DNA from 2 places in the Colwellia sp. MT41 genome. Region 1 is predicted to be linked to the other one. Evidence: riboswitches for the same ligand, from Rfam matches in the RefSeq annotation. Region 1 holds a riboswitch; the other holds the start of a gene.
The links. A riboswitch is a leader RNA that binds a small molecule or an ion and turns the genes downstream of it on or off. The one in region 1 is predicted to bind lysine.
Positions count from the first base shown of each region.

Region 2: linked by a shared signal. The riboswitch ahead of CMT41_RS15700 (2,3,4,5-tetrahydropyridine-2,6-dicarboxylate N-succinyltransferase) and the one ahead of lysC (lysine-sensitive aspartokinase 3) in region 1 are both predicted to bind lysine.

Region 1 covers NZ_CP013145.1:2,531,774-2,541,545, forward strand. Annotated here, with positions in the region: gene sbcB (exodeoxyribonuclease I) at 1-220, shown strand, start outside; gene CMT41_RS10800 (NAD(P)-dependent oxidoreductase) at 282-1,145, opposite strand; gene CMT41_RS10805 (glutathione peroxidase) at 1,367-1,867, shown strand; gene CMT41_RS10810 (MarR family winged helix-turn-helix transcriptional regulator) at 1,877-2,308, shown strand; gene lysC (lysine-sensitive aspartokinase 3) at 2,406-3,776, opposite strand; lysine riboswitch at 3,949-4,170, opposite strand; gene CMT41_RS10820 (ElyC/SanA/YdcF family protein) at 4,337-5,101, shown strand; partial or broken gene CMT41_RS18705 (Nif3-like dinuclear metal center hexameric protein) at 5,143-5,268, opposite strand; gene CMT41_RS10825 (Nif3-like dinuclear metal center hexameric protein) at 5,615-6,373, opposite strand; gene CMT41_RS10830 (class I SAM-dependent methyltransferase) at 6,440-7,216, opposite strand; gene gloB (hydroxyacylglutathione hydrolase) at 7,346-8,143, shown strand; gene CMT41_RS10840 (LysM peptidoglycan-binding domain-containing protein) at 8,248-9,772, shown strand, end outside.
Region 2 covers NZ_CP013145.1:3,706,601-3,716,372, forward strand. Annotated here, with positions in the region: gene CMT41_RS15690 (succinylglutamate desuccinylase/aspartoacylase family protein) at 1-323, opposite strand, end outside; gene CMT41_RS15695 (PLP-dependent decarboxylase) at 359-1,606, opposite strand; gene CMT41_RS15700 (2,3,4,5-tetrahydropyridine-2,6-dicarboxylate N-succinyltransferase) at 1,785-2,534, opposite strand; lysine riboswitch at 2,706-2,955, opposite strand; gene CMT41_RS15705 (methyltransferase) at 3,123-4,187, shown strand; gene CMT41_RS15710 (sensor histidine kinase) at 4,212-5,843, shown strand; gene arcA (two-component system response regulator ArcA) at 5,999-6,700, shown strand; gene CMT41_RS15720 (Hpt domain-containing protein) at 6,795-7,151, opposite strand; gene folE2 (GTP cyclohydrolase FolE2) at 7,399-8,325, shown strand; gene gltB (glutamate synthase large subunit) at 8,769-9,772, shown strand, end outside.

The DNA of each region.
Region 1 (9,772 bases):
GTTATTTCGTTATCGAGCGAGAAACTTCCCACTCACTTTATCTACAAGTGAGCAACAAAAATGGCAGGATTACTGCCAAAATAAAATGCAATACGGTGGTAAAGGTATTTTGTCACTGGATGAATTTATGATGAAGATTGAAAATTTAGCGCACGAGCATGAAAAAGATAAAGCTAAGATGTCGGTACTCAAAGCATTATATGAATATGTACAAGGATAAAAATAATATTAATATTAATATTAACAGGCGCAATTAAGCGCCTTTTAAATAAGCTGAGGCTTTAGCGTTTAAAGCGAGAAATTAAACTCGAGCTATCCCAGCGGTTACCGCCACTGTCTTGAATTTCTTGGTAGTAGCCATCCAGTTGCTTAGTCACCGTTAAGTCAGCACCTAGTTTTTCAGCTTCGGCAAAAGCAATGGCTAGGTCTTTTCTGACCCAGTCAACAGCAAAGCCGAAATCAAATTCACGCGCGCACATTGTTTTACCACGATTATCCATTTGCCAAGAGCCAGCAGCGCCTTGACCAATAGTTGCCAGTAATTTATCGGTATCCAAGCCTGCTTTTTGTGCAAAATTTAAGCCTTCGGCCAAACCCTGTACGGTATTAACAAAACAAATTTGATTGACCATTTTGGCTAATTGACCTGAGCCAACGGCTCCCATCAATTGACTGAAACGAGCAAAAGCCGCCATTACCGGCTCAGCTTTATCAAATACCTTTTCATCGCCACCAACCATTACCGTAAGAATGCCATTTTCCGCCCCCGCTTGACCACCAGAAACTGGCGCATCGAGAAAGAACTTATCTTGTTCTTTGGCAATAGCCGCTAATTCACGCGCTAGCTCCGCCGAAGCCGTAGTATGATCGACAAATATACTCTCTTTAGCTAGACCAGTAAAAATGCCATCTACACCTAAAGCAACTTGACGAACATCATCATCATTGCCGACGCAACAAAAGGCAATTTCACAATCATTCACAGCCAATGCCGGTGTTGTCGCAATATCACCATCAAACTCTTGCTGCCAAGCCAGGGCTTTATCGTGATTCCGGTTATAAACACAAACTTGATGACCCGCTTGTTGCAAATGTCCCGCCATGGGATAGCCCATGACACCTAGACCAATAAACGCTACTTTCATATGCCAACCTTTAACTGATTAATTCGTTAATTCATTCAATAGCGTCAGTTTACGATAGTTTACTATTTTGCTCTAGCATCTTTGCAAACCAGCAGTTTTTCATCTACAATGCCAATTAGGTTGCACGCAATCAAATAGTGTAAAATTTAAATTGCCGCTATAATAGCGACCGCTTGCTTAGTCAAACTAGCTTGCTATTTTATCTTTAGGAGATAACGGATATGAGTAATATTTATCAATTTTCAGTTGAGAACAATAAACAAGAAACGACTGATTTAACTCAGTTTAGCGATAAAGTATTACTTATCGTTAATACTGCCAGCAAATGTGGTTTCACCCCACAATATCAGGGTTTACAAACACTGCATGATACTTTTCAAACAAAGGGTTTTGAAGTTTTGGCCTTTCCTTGTAACCAATTTAAGCACCAAGAAAGTGGTAGTAATGAAGAAATTCAGCAGTTTTGTGATTTACACTTCAACATTAAATTTCCTTTATTTAATAAAATAGAGGTCAACGGTAATAACGCTCACCCACTATTTAACTATTTAAAACAACAAGCGCCTGGCATCCTCGGCTCTACATCAATTAAATGGAACTTCACTAAATTTTTAGTTAATCGCCAAGGTGAAGTTGTACAACGTTATGCACCAACAACTAAACCTGAAGCAATAACCGCTGATATTGAAAAGTTATTGTCAGTGCCGCTGAAAACTAATTGAGAATAAGCAATGAGTAATAATTTACAGCTAGAAAAGCAATTATGTTTTCGCCTGTATAGTTTGAATAAATTAATGTGCCGCCTTTATGCTCCGCTATTAAAAGAGTTAGCGTTAACCTATCCGCAATATTTAGTCATGATGGTGTTATGGCAATATCGACAGGGGATTTCGGTTAAAGACTTAGGCGGTCAGCTTGATTTAGATTCAGGCACCCTTTCGCCGTTATTGAAACGTATGGAAAAGCAAGCGCTTATCAAGCGAGAACGTCAGACAAAAGATGAACGAATAGTGCTTATCAAGCTCACTCAAGCAGGCATTGACTTGCAACAAAGCGCCGAACATATTCCCGCTAAAATGTTTGCTGTGACTGGCTTGTCTGCCGAAAAACTGCAAGCATTAAACCTGACACTTGATCAGCTTATTGAGAATATAGCTAATTAAACGCTGAACCTTTAAGTAATTAGGCGGGTTGCGCTATGTATAGCCCAAGGCTGTTAACATAAGCTTTGGGCTAAATAAGGTGTTATTAATTTATAGTTTAGGAAAACAAGCTATTATGCAATTTCTCAACCACAGAATTGGCATCAGCTTCAGCAACTAAAAAGCATATATTATTGGCACTAGCGCCATGGCAAATCAAACGAATATTGATATCATTTATCGTTTGAAAAATGCTTTGTCCTATACCTTTCGCAGACGTTAAACCATTACCAATAACCGCAACAAGTGATAAGCCATGCTCGACACTCACTTCACAAAGCTGTTCTAATTCAGTAACAACTGCATTGGTAATTAATGATTGTGTTGAGCCACTTGGGTTATCAAAGGTTAAGGCAACACTGATCTCACTGGTAGTGATTAAATCAACACTCAGGTCATGTTTTGCTAACACAGTAAATACTTTCGCTAAAAAACCACTGGCATGTAACATAGCAGGACTTTTTACCGTCACTAAGGTTTGCTCACGTCGCAAAGCGATTGAACGATAGGTAGGGTTGGAATCGACTTTTTGCTTAATTTGCGTACCACCCTTTTCCGGCTCTTTACTTGAGCCGACAAAAACAGGGATATTACAACGCATGGCCGGAATAAGGGTCGCTGGATGTAATATTTTAGCGCCAAAGGTTGCCATTTCGGCCGCTTCACCAAAACTAATTTCTTTAATCGCTCTAGCTTGATCGGTAATACGTGGGTCGGTAGTAAAAATACCCTCTACATCGGTCCAAATAGACAAATTATCGGCATTTATCGCTTCAGCCAGTAATGCGGCTGAATAATCTGAACCGCCTCGCCCTAGCGTAGTGGTATGGCCTTGACTATCTTGACCAATAAATCCTTGGGTCACAATAACTTTATCATGAAGTTTAGGTACTAATAATTGTGCACTTTGTGTTGCCAGCAGCTTGATATCAACCACAGCTTTACCATATAAACTATTGGTTTTCATCACTTGTTGAACATTAAAATACTCAGCCGCTACGTTAATCGACTGGAGAACTTGGGTAAAAACACGTGAGCTTAATTGCTCACCAAAGGCAAGGATCGCATCGGTAGTTTTACGGCTAAATTGTAGTGATTGTGTTAAAGCCTGCTGGGTTAATTCATCAAGCAAGCTATTTATTTCTTGATTAAGCTCACTGGCAACGTCCTTGGCTAGGTGCTGGGTAATATTAACTTGAATGGTACGAATATTTTCCACAATGTCTTTTTGCTCATCAACAGCAACATTTTCCTGACTTAAGCGCACCAAATAGTTGGTTACGCCAGCACTGGCGGAAACAACCACTAAGCGATTATTGGTATCATTTTTAATAATATTTGCGCAACGCAGCATGGCTTGGAAATCGGCAACACTGGTGCCGCCAAACTTGGCTACGGTTAATGATGATATAGATTGTACTAGATTCACAAATTTCTCCCCTAAAAACACTAGCTAGTTACCGAGCTTTTGCGGAACTCTTTACTGAATGAATAATTGAGTAAACTAGCGATTGGAAGAGCGTGACTGAGTAGTTAGCGCATGGGGTATTCTGCCTTGTTAGCAGACCCAGCTCATAAACGGAAAATGAGACGAAACTTTTTCAGCCAGAAGCTCTCCACCCTTTTACTTAATGCTAATAATGCCTAATAAACTAGGTTATATTTAACAAATACGTCAGGTGACAGCCCTAAGGATTCAACCTTAGTGACCGAGTATTTAAGCCCACCATCAAATACTCTCGGCGATAACGTCCCTCGAAAACGGTCATAGGAAGTGTGGTTCCTCACGTTTTCTACCTCAGTTTCGCACCTCTTCTGGTGTGTTGAAATATAGAGTATTAACCCTAAACCGCAATACGCCATATTAGACCCTATTTTGGCTATTATTGCAACAGTTTTTTTGCCAATGGACATTTTTTCAACAAGAACTTTAGCACAATACTTGATATAGTAGTTTTATATCAATGTTGTCGGTAAGTTAACAAAATCATGGATTTATTTCTCCTTAAAAAGATCATCACTGTCTTAATCATGCCTATTAATATAGTGCTGTTATTACTTATTTTTGCCCTCTTTCTTCATGGGAGAAACCCCAAAAAAAGCATAAAAAGCTTATCGGCGGCCATTTTTATTTTACTGATCAGCGCTTTTCCACCCTTTTCTGATACAGTTATGACCGCGATTGAAAATGATTACCCTGCTTATGTTAGCAGCAATGACAGTATCGATTATATTGTCGTGCTAGGTTGTCGCCATACTAACAATAGCAATTTACCGGTTACCAGCCAACTAGGTACTTGTTCATTACAGCGCATGGTTGAAGCCTTGCGACTATATCAATTGCACCCTGAAGCAAGAATAATCACTTCTGGCTATGGTGGCCATAACCCGGTATCAAATGCTGAAACCGTCAAGCAATCATTGATACTTTTAGGTGTGCCGGCACAAAAAATTATTACGGAGAACTTCCCCAAGGATACTGAAGAAGAAGCAGAGCTGATTGCGCCTAGGGTGCAAGGTACAAAAATAATACTGGTGACTAATGCCGACCATATGCCTAGAGCAATGAATTACTTTCAGGCACAAGGTATTTACCCTATTGCGGCACCCACAGGTTACTGGGTTAAAAATCCAGACAGTAGCAAAAGCTGGGCATATTATGTACCAGACAGTAAAAAATTACAGCAGAGCACTATTGCCTGGTATGAAAGTTTAGGATTATTAGTGCAATGGTTTAAGTCGCTTTTTAATTAAGAAACTACATTATAAAACGGCAACTAGCCTGTTGTTAGCTACTAAACGGGATTATCAATATCAACAAATAGCACTTCAAGACCATGCTCCTTGGCCAAATGCTCACCTAACGCCTTTATGCCGTAACGCTCAGTGGCATGGTGACCGGCCGCAAAGCAGTGAATATCCATCTAATGAGCAATAATATGGCTAGTACGGTTGGTTTGCTCAGACCCTTTCCCGTTAGATAGTTGCTGCTATTGAGTTGAGTTAAGCTAAGTTGAGCCCAGCTTAAACCTTAAACCTTAAACCTTAAACGGGATTATCAATATCAACAAATAGCACTTCAAGACCATGCTCCTTGGCCAAATGTCACCTAACGCCTTTATACCGTAGCGCTCAGTGGCATGGTGACCGGCCGCAAAGCAGTGTATATCATCTAATGAGCAATAATATGGCTAGTACGGCTGGTTTGCTCAGACACTTCCCCGTTAGATAGTTGCTGCTATTGAGTTGAGTTGAGTCCAGCAAACCTTAAACGGGATTATCAATATCAACAAATAGCACCTCAAGCCCATGCTCCTTGGCCAAATGCTCACCTAACGCCTTTATGCCGTAACGCTCGGTGGCATGGTGACCGGCCGCAAAGCAGTGAATATCCATTTCATGAGCTATATGCGTGGTTTGTTCAGAAACCTCTCCCGTTAAAAAGGCATCAATGCCTTGCTCAGCAGCAAGTTCAATATAACCTTGCCCGCCGCCAGAACACCAAGCAATGGTTTTTATCGGCTTATTACTCGGTGGGGCTATATGCAAACATTCGCGCTCAAGGGTAGTATTTATTAGCGTAGCAAAGTCTTCGCCACGCCACTCTTGTTTAAAGCTGCCCTGCATAGCCACACTTAATGGGTTGCCCAGCTCAAGTGGCGCGACATTTTCAATGTTAAATAACTTAGCAAGTTGGGCATTGTTACCCAAGGTAGGATGAATATCTAGCGGTAGGTGGTAAGCAAATAAATTGATGTCATTGACCAATAACGACTTAATACGGTCATGCTTCATACCCCGAATAACATAGGACTCATTTTTCCAAAAATAGCCATGGTGTACCAGAATGGCATCGGCTTGTTCACTGATTGCACGTTCAATAAGGGCTTTAGAGGCGGTAACCCCAGTGATCACTTTATTGATGTCTTTACACCCTTGAATTTGTAAACCATTAGGGGTGAAGTCTTTTATTTGCTCTGGCTTTAATAAAGCAGTTAAATAATCTTCTAAATCTTTACTTTGCATAAATCAGGTACTTTTTAAGTATGGGCAATAATGAATAGCTAATCGTTCATTTCAAAAGATAAATAGCTATCTACTCTTAGGGTTTTTTTTGTTATGTTCGACTGACTCTCTATGTGTATTCATAGTAGTCACTTTTACTGGATTAAACTCAGGCCGTATTTGCCATTTAGGTTTAATGGGTGTTAGCGGTAGCACACGTTTTTTCGCTACAATCACATAAACAGAGCCCAAGGCAGGTAAATAGCTTTTAGCAAAATTATGCCAACTGCTATTTAAGGTGTCAGTGCTCAATTTTCCTGTTAAGCCAGAGTGTAAACAGCGTTGGTCGGCTAAAATTTCAAAGCCCATCAAGTGCAGCCAATCTTTGACTCGCATCGGTGAGAAAAAATGTTCATTCCATGGTGTTTTACTGCGCCGGTAGGGTAATAAGCGGTTTAAACCGACCAGACTTAACGGATTAAAGCCCGTTAACACTAAATAGCCATTAGGGATCAACACTCTATTAGCTTCACGTATGACATGATGTGGATCAAGAGAAAACTCTAAGGCATGACTCAACAAACAAACATCGACACTATGCTCTTGCAAGGGTAAATCATCAATATCTCCGAGCACATTAGCTAAACTACTTTTACCGCTGATACTGACTTGATGGTTTATGGTGCAATTGCTTATCTCTATTTCACTACTTAAGGCACCCAGTTTAACCAAATGATAACCGAAGAATTTTTGCCACCAAGGAGCAAGCTCTTGCTCAATGGCTTTTTTAATTACCTCACCATTAGGTAAAGCCTGCCACGAGCTTGGATAATACGGTTGTCGAAAAGCTAACGCTGGTTTCATAGAGTCTTCTTTAGGCGTATAATAAGAAAAATTGTGGTGATGCCGAAAATAGCGCCAATGTAAAAGCGTTATCGACAAGTTAACACGGTAAAGCACTAAGTATATAACGAACTAAAGGTAAAATCTCATATGTCTAATACTCATCATATTGTTAGCGCAATAAAGGCCTTTAACGATAATTATATTTGGGCGCTAGCGAGTAAAAATAATGATAAAATTGCCCTAGTTGATCCCGGTGACGCTCTGGTATGTATTGAGTATTTACAAAAAAACAAGTTGGTTTTATCAGCCATTTTGATCACCCATCATCATCGCGATCATGTCGGTGGTATCGAAAAATTACTCGCTTATGCCAAAACTAAGGCATGGCCGGTGACTGTTTATGGCCCTGCTAATGAAAATATTGCTCAGCTCGATGTCACCCTTAAAGAAAACGATATCGTCACCTTAACCGAGCTCAATTGTCAGTTACACATACTCGACCTTCCCGGCCATACTAGCGGCCATATTGCTTATTACAATAATGACATGCTATTTTGTGGAGATACCTTGTTTTCAGGTGGCTGTGGACGATTATTTGAAGGCACAGCGGAGCAAATGCATAGCTCACTGACTAAATTAGCAAATTTACCCGGAAATACCCTAATTTACTGTGCCCATGAATATACTCAAGCAAACTTAGCCTTTGCCTTAGCTGTTGAACCCAGTAACAGCGACCTGCATACCTATGCAGAGCAGGTAAATTTAAAACGTCAGCAAAGCCAAGCAACTCTACCCAGTAATATAGCGTTAGAACGCCAAATCAATCCTTTTTTACGCTGTCATAAAGCTAGCATAAAATTAGCGGCACAAGCTTATACTAATCAAAGTCAAAGTAGCGACAGTGAAGTTTTTGCCGCTATTAGAGCGTGGAAAGATAATTTCTAGCGGCTTAGCTTATAGCAGAAGTAATTTACCGCCCAAGACTAGTTAGGTGAATTATGCTAGTCTGCTAAATCATTTTTATTTCCCGCTGATGTTACTGGTTATCCATGAAGTATTTATTATTACCTGCAATTGTTCTTTTAACTGGCTGTCAAAGCCTTTCCCCAAGTGATGTTAATGCCAATAATGACTCCGTTGTTAACACCCATCTTGAAGCGGCAAATTCCGTAGAAATCAATCAAGCACTGTTAGCCGACGAAAATATTGATGTTATCCACCCCATTGCTGATGTAGACATCGTTTTAACAGACAAAGACAGTGTTGAACAGCATAACCTTTGGTCACGCATTCGCAACCAGCTAAGCTTTGATATTCCTGAAGAGAAACGCCTTATAGCGCAGCGTAATTGGTATGTTAACCACCCAAGTTACCTGAAACGTGTCGCTAAACGCGCCGAGCCCTTTCTTTATTATATTGTTGAAGAATTAGAAAAAAATGATATGCCCATTGAATTTGCTTTATTACCCGTGGTTGAAAGTGCCTTTGACCCTTTTGCCTATTCTCACGGCAGGGCTTCAGGTATGTGGCAATTTGTCCCTGGCACGGGTGAACGCTTTGGCATGAAACAAAACTGGTGGTATGACGGCAGGCGAGACATTGTCGCCTCGACCGAGGGTGCCATTAAATACCTTAAATATTTGCATAAATTTTTCGATGGCGACTGGATGTTAGCACTGGCCGCTTATAACTCAGGTGAAGGTCGAGTCAGGAATGCCGTTAGAAAAAATAAACGTTTAGGTAAACCTACCGACTTTTGGTCGCTCGACTTACCAAAAGAAACTCGCGCTTATGTGCCCAAGTTATTGGCCTTAGCTGATATTATAAAACGCCCTAAAGATTTCAATTTATCACTTTACTCCATAGACAATAAAAGTGTTTTGACACAAGTTGATATTAAATCACAACTTGATTTAGCCAAAGCGGCCTCTTTGGCAGGTTTATCATTAGCAGAATTACAACGTTTAAATCCAGGTTTCAATCGTTGGGCTACGGATCCTGACGGACCACATAGGTTGTTATTACCCTCGCATACGGTAGAAAAATTTAAACTGGGCTTAAGTAAACTTAGTAAAAATGACCGTCTAGCTTGGCAACGTTATAAAATTAAAAACGGTGATACTTTAGGTGGTATTGCCAATAAATTTACTACTCGTGTTGATTTAATACAACAAGTTAATAATATTAACGGTAATCAAATTCGTGCCGGTAAGTATTTGCTTATTCCGGTAGCCGCGAAGTCACTCGACAGCTATGTGTTCTCACAAGCACAACGCATTGCAAAAAAACAAAACAGACCACAAAAAGGTCGTAAAATCGTCCATACGGTAAAATCTGGCGATAACCTGTGGGACATAGGCCGTAAATATAAAGTCAATAGCAAAAGTATTGCTACTTGGAATGGCTTTGCCCCAAGAGATACCTTAAAGCTAGGTCAAACATTAGTGATTTGGCAGAAGGATGCCAGTAACACCAAGACATCGAGCTATGCCAATAGTAAAATGGGTAACATAGTAGAAAATGCCATCATACGTAATATTACTTATAAGGTACGTCGGGGTGACTCTTTTGCTC
Region 2 (9,772 bases), 1.2 Mb from region 1:
TCAAAATGGTACATCCTATTCCAGTTTACTCCGGTAATAGGATCAAAGCGCCCTAAGGTATACTCACCATTTTTGTGATTACAAGCAATGGGGTTGGCATAAGGAACTAAGGTAATATTACCTTGCAAATTACAGTGCTGTAGTAGTTCCAATAATTGGAAAATAACCGCATTGCCTTGCACTTCCGCACCATGCATATTTGCCTGTATATAAACACTGGCAGCAGCATTATTTTTACCTTTAAAGGCATAAACAGGTACAGTTAGTTTAGTGCCACTGGCCATTTCGCCAACGGACATAACTTCTTTGCTAAATTTATTCATCTTCTTCCCTTAACTATTCCTTAACTATTCCTTAACTATGCCAAATAAGATGAAGCTGGCTGAGCCGCTCTAACTTGAGTAAGAATGCCATCTTGATAAACATACTCAGCCGCTAATTCATGACATAAAAAAAATGGCATACTTTCAGTAAAGCCATAAGCACCACAATAACCAAACACTAATTTATCGCCTACATCGATATCAGCAGGTAAATGTAAATGCCCAAGTTTATCCATGCTAGTACATAAAGGACCATGTAGGTCAAAAGCCTGCATAGTAGTATTTTCAGCAGAGAAACCTGCGCGTAATATTTGTACCGGAAAGGTTTGTTCGGTGATTGCTGGGCGTAGTAAATGATTTATACCTGCGGCTAACACCAGCTGCTCTTGCTCATAATTCATTTTTCTATCCACTACCGGTACGACATAATAACCACACTCGGCCACGGCAAAGCGCCCTAACTCCAGCCACAACTCTTTAACACCTGACTTTGCTTTGATAACGGCTAAGTCAGCAATAATTCGCGGCCAAGACAACGTTTGCCCTACCCCTAAATAATCAATGCCTAAACCACCACCTAAATCGAGTATATCGAGTGTCATACCTATGCTGTTAGCTAAGTCCGTCAACGGGCTTATCATTTGCGACCATAATGAAAACATTTTTTCATTACTGAGCATATTGCCCCATTGAAAAATATGTAAGCCACAAATTGCCAACGCAGGATAGCTATCGACATGAATATTTTTCCACTCAGACACGGATAGACCAAACGGCGTTAAGCTATTACCACCGAGTGGGTTTTTCTCGCCTTCATGCCATTGCAGCTGTACTCTAAGTAGCACTTTTGGCTTATCAGTCTCACCTGATGATAATTCTTGTTCAAGCACTACTTCATTAAGCCAAGTAAGTTGGTTCAAACTTTCTACCACAAAGGTTCTCACCCCTTGTTTTATAAACGCCGCTAGCTGTTTTTTAGATTTTGCCGGCCCGGTATTTAGCACTCGGCTTGGATCTACACCTTGGGCGAGTACCTGCGTTAATTCACCGGCGCTGGCGACATCAAAGTCAAAACCAGCACAGTCTAGGGTTTGAATTATTTTTGATAGCGGATTTGCTTTAACAGCAAACCATAATTTAATAACATCTTGCTGCTGCAAAGCGGCTAAATGCGCTTTAAGTGCATCAAGTTGATAAACAAAATAGCCTTGTTCGTCTTCAGGAGAAACATGTTCAAGCAAGGAATTTTCAATACTGGTATCGAACCAAGTGGCTTTAGTCATTATATTTTTCTTTAATCTTAAAACTCAATCGAGTTAGTAAATTAGTTAATCTAGTGAATAGATTAATCAATCAGCTTTAAGCTGCATGGTTCAAGCTAAAGAAAAAAGCACAGAATTGATGACTATCAATGAGTACTTTTGACGCATAGATTGCACCATACAGCGACTAGATGATTAATTAACGCAGAATTGATTCTAACTCTAATGATGCATCGCTTTTTTCATCACGATACTTAACAATAAGTGCACAGGCCATGCTTAAACCTAGCTCTTGTGCCCACTCACCTTTGACAGGTCGGGTACCAGGAACAACCACAGCACGCTCTGGTATTTCAGCGCCTTTTTCTCGCATAACTTGGTTTACACAATCATAAACAGGTACAGATTTAGAAAGAGATACACCAGGTGCTAACACCGCACCTTTTTTAACCACTATACCTTCAACGACAACGACACCGGCACTCAAAAAGGCATCATCTTCAATAATGACTGGACTAGCCCCAATAGGCTCTAAGACCCCACCAATTTGCACGGCAGCTGAGATGTGAACATTTTTCCCCACCTGCGCACATGAACCAATTAAAGCATGGCTATCTACCATAGTACCGGTATCAACATAGGCACCAACATTGATGTATGCTGGTGGCATGATGATTACACCTTCAGCAACATAGGCTCCAGCACGTACTGATGAGCCACCAGGCACCAAACGAACGCCATCTTCTGGTGTAAACTGGCGAGCGGGTAAGTTATGTTTGTCAACAAATCCTTGATAATTACCATTTAAAGCAACATTTTCACCGGCTTTAAATGCGGCTAAAATGCCTTGTTTTACTTCAACATTGACATGCCAATTACCGGCTTCATCTTGGTTTGCCGCTCGTAAACTACCTGATTCCAACTGTGCTAAAACATCTTGCCAGTTCATTTTTCACTCCGCTTATCTGATAAAAATCTATAGAAAATAATGTGTACCTAGTGTTATTACGGACATGGTTAAACATGCTTGATTAATAAAGCTAAATACATTGTGCGGAGTACTGGGCAATTACAAAGAAGAGCATAACATCAGCGGGGCTGGCATTTTGGCTAAGATGCAAAGGCCAGAAGCTCCCCACTTAAACAACCAACATGGTTATGGTTCAAAGTGACAGTTGTTGGGATTCAGCCCACTACTTTATAAGGTATAAAATAAACAACCGATAAACAGCCAATCAAATAGCCATCTATCTCGGCGTTAATCCCCCTCATTACCCTCTACAAAGTTTGATCTCTGTTTTTGACTGTATTAAAAAACCATACAAACAAAACAACGGTAATTACCTGGTTAACGCTCCTCTTCTGGCCCTATTAAAATTTAGTGCTAAGTTAATTAACCACTAAATAGGAATTAGGGACATTGACTATTTAAGCATTTTTTTTACTTGGGTACAATTAACTTAGCGCAAATAGCCCTATTCCCTTATACTAATTTCCCGTAGAATATAACCTTTATTCTTTCTCTATTTATTGCCCTATGTCTTTGTCGAATCCTAGCCAAGTTTTATTACGTAATAGTGAATTACTGCTGGCTAAAGCACCCTTGTTGATTAATTTACCTGAAGATGGTTTCATTGATGCGTATATTGAACTACATCAGCCAAACAGTATTAATTGTTTTAATACTAATTTCATCGATTATCAGGCAATCACCAAAAAACATGGCCACACTGCTAAAAACAAGGTACAGGCTACTTTCGCTAGCACTTATCAAACAAAAATGTGCCATGATCTCGTCATAATTGCGTTCCCTAAAAGTAAGGTGGAATTAGCTTTCACCCTAGCGACGATTGCTCATTGCATAAATGACACCACAAAAATATTACTGGTAGGCGAGAAAAAAGGTGGCATTCAATCTGCACCTAAATTAACCAAAGAGCTACTGACTTGTTGTCAGAAAGTCGATGCTGCTCGCCACTGCCTGCTTTTTGTGGGCTTATTTCAGCCAGAAAAATTATCTGCGGTTTTCAAGGAGCAAGATTGGTTTAAAAAATACCATATTACTGTCGATGGTATTGAACTAACAATAGCGTCACTACCTGGCGTTTTCAGCCAACAAAAACTTGATGTAGGCACGGCTTTATTATTGAGTAACTTACCGGAAAAAATGGCGGGAAAAGTACTTGATTTTGGTTGTGGCGCAGGTGTTATTAGCTGCTTTATTGGCAAAAAATTTATCGATACAAAGTTGTCTCTACTTGATGTCAGTGCTTTAGCATTAACGTCAGCACAAGAGAGCTTAGCTTTAAATGGTTTATCGGCACAGGTATTCCCTTCAAATGGCCTAGCTGATGTTAGCGAACAATATAAACACGTTGTTTCCAACCCGCCTTTTCATCAAGGTGTCAAAACACACTATCAAGCCAGCGAAGACTTTTTAGCGGGGATAAATAAACAACTTTATAAGCAAGGCTGCATTACCATAGTAGCCAATAGCTTTTTACGCTATCAAGCGATCATGCAAACATATATTGGCCATACTCGTGTTATAGCAAAAGACAAAGGGTTTACTATTTACCAAGCTCAGCTATCATCAAAGTAATATAGGTATAATTTATTGGATACCATGCCAAAGTCAAATCAAACCATGTCACTACATACTCGCTTAGTACAGAGTATTATGGCGTTAAGCACCATTATATTGCTTGGCGCTTCGATAAGCATAATTTATATGGTTGATAAAAAAGGTGATGCAGCCATTGCCAGTGAAACGCGTGCGTGGGCAAATATATTGGCTAAAAACAGTATTCCATTCCTAGAAAGTGACCATGACATTAGCCAAGTTAAACTAAAAGAAGAACTTAAACAATTAATCACTAGCCCCATGATTAACCATATTCATGTCTATCGATTAAATGATGATGGCAGTATTGAGTATTTCACTAGCTATAATAAAAACCATAGTTTTCCCGCAATTAGTAACAAGATTGCGCAAATTTCACAATTAACTGATATTAAATATCAAAATGACCATCTAGAGCTCATCGTTAAAATTACTCAAGGGCAACAGACTTTAGGCTATTTATTTATCCAATCGAGTCTACTGGAACAACATAAATTTATTAGAAAATTAACTTATTTCACCCTAGCTTTCTTATTTTTATCCTTGCTGCTTGCCTTTGCCCTTTCCCAATGGCTTTTTAAAACAACGAGCCAACCTATGGTGAAGTTAATCGATGATATAGGGAAAATATCTAAAAGTAGAAATTATCAGACACAATTAGCGCGACAGCCTTATAAGGAGCTTGATATTTTAACCAAAAGTATTAACTTATTACTGCTTCGCACCGACAAACACATTAGTAACTTTGTCGAAGATCACCAACATACCCAGTCACAAAAACAAGCACTGGAAGACCGACTCAGTGCCAGAACAGACGCGTTAAAAGAGTCAAATCAGGAACTATTGTCAACATTAGAGAAACTGCACGAATTCCAAGATCAATTAGTCGAAACAGAAAAAATGGCATCCCTTGGTGATATGGTTGCGGGTATTGCTCATGAAGTAAACACGCCAATAGGTTTAGGTGTTACGGCTTCAAGCTTATTGGCAGACAAATTAACTGAAATCAAGACTGCCTTTGAAAATAAAACACTAAAATCTAGCCAATTAAAAAAGTTCTTAAACGATGGTGATGAAAACATCGCTATTATTTTTAGAAATTTAGAGCGGGCAGCGAAGTTAATATCAAGTTTCAAAAAGGTTGCCGTAGATCAATCTAGTGCTGAGAGTCGAACCTTTAATGTTCGTGGCTTAGTGGACGAAGTATTGTTAACACTATCAGCGAAACTTCAATCGGCCAAGGTTGCGGTATCAGTTACTTGCCCTGACAAGTTATACATTAATAGTAAGCCTGGCCCCATTAACCAAATATTAATCAACCTAATTCTTAATTCAATTTATCATGCTTTTGATGGACTTGAACATGGTACGATTACCATCAACATTATGAATTTAAGCGACCAATTACATATTAATTACAGTGACGATGGCATTGGTATTGATGAATCAATCAAAAATAAAATTTTCGACCCCTTTACTACTACCAAGCGAGGCAGGGGTGGCAGCGGACTAGGTATGCATTTAGTCTTTAATTTGGTAACTCAGGCTTTAGGTGGTCATATTGTTCTTGATGAAGAACAAGAGCAGGGCGTGAGTTTTGACATCACCTTCCCAGTGGAGTTAGCAGCAAGCTAATGAAATAATAACCATTAAAAATTGTTTTTTCATTTTCACTTGACTAAAATAGTTAAATAAATGTAAATAGTTAAATATATGTAAACGTATACATAAGTACCACTTATTAAAATAATAATCACCATAGCCATTTAAAATATTAGGTAAATTCCACTATGCAAACTTATCAAATCTTAGTAGTCGAAGATGAAGATGTCACTCGCTTTAACTTGCGCAATTTATTTGAAGCCGAAGGATACATTGTTTTCGAAGCTGTTGATGGTGATAGCATGGCTGAGCAGCTCAAATTAAATACCATCAACCTTGTCATTATGGATATTAATTTACCCGGAAAAAATGGTTTGTTATTAGCACGAGAATTAACTGCCAATAAAGACTTGGGCTTGATTTTCCTAACGGGTCGAGATAGCGATATTGATAAAATACTGGGCTTAGAAATTGGTGCTGATGATTATTTAACTAAACCCTTTAATCCACGTGAATTGACCATTAGAGCTCGAAATATTTTAAGTCGTATTAGTCAATCAAGAAGTGAAACGGTACAAAGCGTAGTTAGTTTTAATCAGTGGACTTTGGATGGTAACTCTAGGCAGATGACTAGCCCAGCAGGTGAAGTTATTGCTATTCCTCGTGGTGAATATAGAGCATTAAGCTTACTGATAAAAAATGCTGGTAAAATAATTACCCGCCAAGAGCTTATTAAAGAAATGACCGGGAGAGATTTACGCGCTAATGACCGTACGGTTGATGTCACCATAAGACGATTACGTAAGCACTTTGAATTGAATCCAGCAACACCTGAGCTTATTAACACCATTCATGGTGAAGGTTATCGTTTTGTCGGGACGCTAGATTAATACCCATTTCACTCAGCTATTTAAGCAGCCCATGATTTCAATAGTAGCAAAGTAGGGCTGCTGAGCAAGTACCGCTTAGGCAAGTTCAGCTTAACTAATGACTTGCCAACCAATCTTTAAAAGCAAGCATTGCCTGTCCATTTGCCAATTTTAATTCTGTTAATAAAACAGCTTTTTGTTGCTGGCTCGCAGCAGTTTTTTCTAATAGCTTTAATTGTCCATGTAGCTTGCACATACCAACACTTGCTGCCGCGCCTTTCATTTTGTGGCAATGCTCTTGCCAATCAGCAAGTGAGTCATTCACTTGCGCACGTTCAATATCATGCAGATAAATTTCTACCTGTTGGCTATATAAAGAAAACATTTGTTCCACAATAGCTTTACCCAAACTGTCTAAATAACCTTGCAATAACTCTAGGTCTAAGTAATGACTTGCTTGTTCAGTTTCCACAGACACACCTTTTGAGGTAAATACTAACGAGTAGCTCTATATTAACGCAGTAATAAAACGTAGACAAACTTATTGAAAATTAGAGAAATAAATAAGGTTACTGTATGTTTTTTAGCTATAGAGCAACAACAATAATGATTACCATTAAAAAATAAGCTAGAATATGCGCCCTTAGATCTACTCTTCGTATTGATTGCAAAAAGTCTCGAAGTGTAGTTAATAACTATCGTTTTAACGTGGAGTCGAAATGACGACATCAATGCCAGATATCGCCAACCATACAACAGCTCAAACCGAAGGTACGCTTGACTGGGTCGGCATGAGTAACATTGAAATGCCTATTATGGTCGCCTCAAAAGGCGAAAGCGATCGTATGGTCTCAGCTCATATAGATGCCTTTGTTAATTTAAAAGACGCTCAAGCTAAAGGCATACACATGTCTCGCCTTTACTTACTTATCGATGAGTTATCTACCAGTAATGTGCTTAACTATCAAAGTTTAGTCAGCTTACTTGATGGCTTTATTAGTAGTCACCAAGAGTTAAGTGATGAAGCTAAAGTAGAATTTAGCTTTGAGTATCACTTACGCAGAAAATCATTGATTAGCGGCAAAGAAGGCTGGAAGGCCTACCCAGTAACACTAACTGGTTACCTAAATAAAGGTAAGATCACTATCGAGTTAACCGTTAATGTACCTTATTCCTCAACGTGCCCCTGCTCTGCGGCTCTTGCTAGACAACTAATACAACAAGCCTTTCAGGATAAGTTTGCTCAACAAGATGAATTAGCTTTAACCGACATCCATGATTGGCTTGGCACCACTGAAGGGATAATGGCCACACCTCACTCACAGCGTTCAATTGCTGAAGTAAAGGTAAAGCTTAATTCAACTGTCAATGACTTTCCTATTACTGAGTTAGTTGACCTTATTGAATACTCACTAAAAACACCGGTACAAGCCGCGGTAAAACGCGAAGATGAACAAGAGTTTGCTCGTCTTAATGGCCAAAACCTGATGTTTTGTGAAGACGCCGCCCGTCGTTTACAACACAGCATGAATCAAGCGAATCATTTTGATGACTTCTGGCTACGCATCAATCACCTAGAGTCACTGCATGCACATGATGCTGTCAGTATCACCACTAAGGGTATTGAGGGCGGTTATCAGCCTTAGGCTATAAGCAAACTTTTAACATACAAAAAGCCAATAGTGGTATCACTATTGGCTTTTTTTTTGTCTGTTTTCCTTAACGCTAATAAGAAAATAGCCATAAACTGCATAAATACTGAATATACGCCCACTGTATAAAGTCCATCAAAATGTAATTTTATTTCATGAATTTTCACTATATGAAACAAAAAATACCTATTGAATACAATAACCTCTTATTTAACAACTAGATAATTATATTTAATTTTATTATCCAATTACAAAATAGCACAGAAATGTAAATGAATTACGAGTAAAAGCTCTATTTTAATTGACCTTTAACAAATAACTGGGTACTGTTGAACGTTCCACTTACTTAAAATAAGAGTATTTATGCATTTTTTCCATGCCTTTATTCTTCTTTTATCTGCCCTGTGAGTAAGTTGGCTTATTATTAGGAGAAAAATATGCAGCTTTATGATCATAGCATCCAAAAAGACAACTGTGGTTTTGGTTTAATTGCCCATCAATATGGTGAAACCAGTCACAAACTAATTAAGACCGCTATTTCCGCTTTAGATCGTATGCAACATCGTGGCGGTATCGCCAGTGATGGTAAAACAGGTGATGGCTGTGGCTTATTATTACAAAAACCGGACAGTTTTTTTCGTGCCGTAGCCGCAGACAATAACTGGAAGCTTGGTAAAAAATATGCTGTCGGCATGATTTTCCTAAGTACTGATCCAATTGAAGCTGCACTGTGTAAAAAAGTTTTAGAAGAAGAGCTAGCTAATGAAAGTTTAACCTTAATTGGCTGGCGTACGGTTCCTGTCGATAGCTCGGTGCTAGGAGAAATAGCCCAAGGCAATCGACCCAATATTGAACAAGTATTTATCAATGCGCCGCCAGGATGGCGTAATCGTGACTTAGAACGCCGCTTATATATGGCCCGTCGTCGCGCAGAAAAACGCATTACTGATAAAACATTTTATGTGGCTAGCTTATCTTGCTTAGTTACTATTTATAAAGGTCTAATGATGCCAAAAGATTTGGCAAATTTTTACTTAGATCTAGCTGATATTCGCATGCAAAGCGCTATTTGTATTTTCCATCAGCGTTTTTCTACCAATACGTCTCCACAATGGCATCTAGCGCAGCCGTTCCGCTATTTAGCACATAATGGTGAGATAAATACCATTAATGGTAATCGCCAATGGGCACGCGCTCGTACGTACCGCTTTAAGTCACCCTTATTACCTGATTTACAAGATGCGGCTCCTTTTGTTGGCCAGACAGGTTCAGATTCATCGTCCTTAGATAACATGCTTGAGCTATTTTTAGCCGGTGGTATGGACTTATATCGTGCTATGCGTTTATTAATGCCGCCAGCATGGCAAAACAGCCCACTAATGGACGATGACTTACGGGCATTCTATGAATTCAACTCCATGCACATGGAGCCGTGGGACGG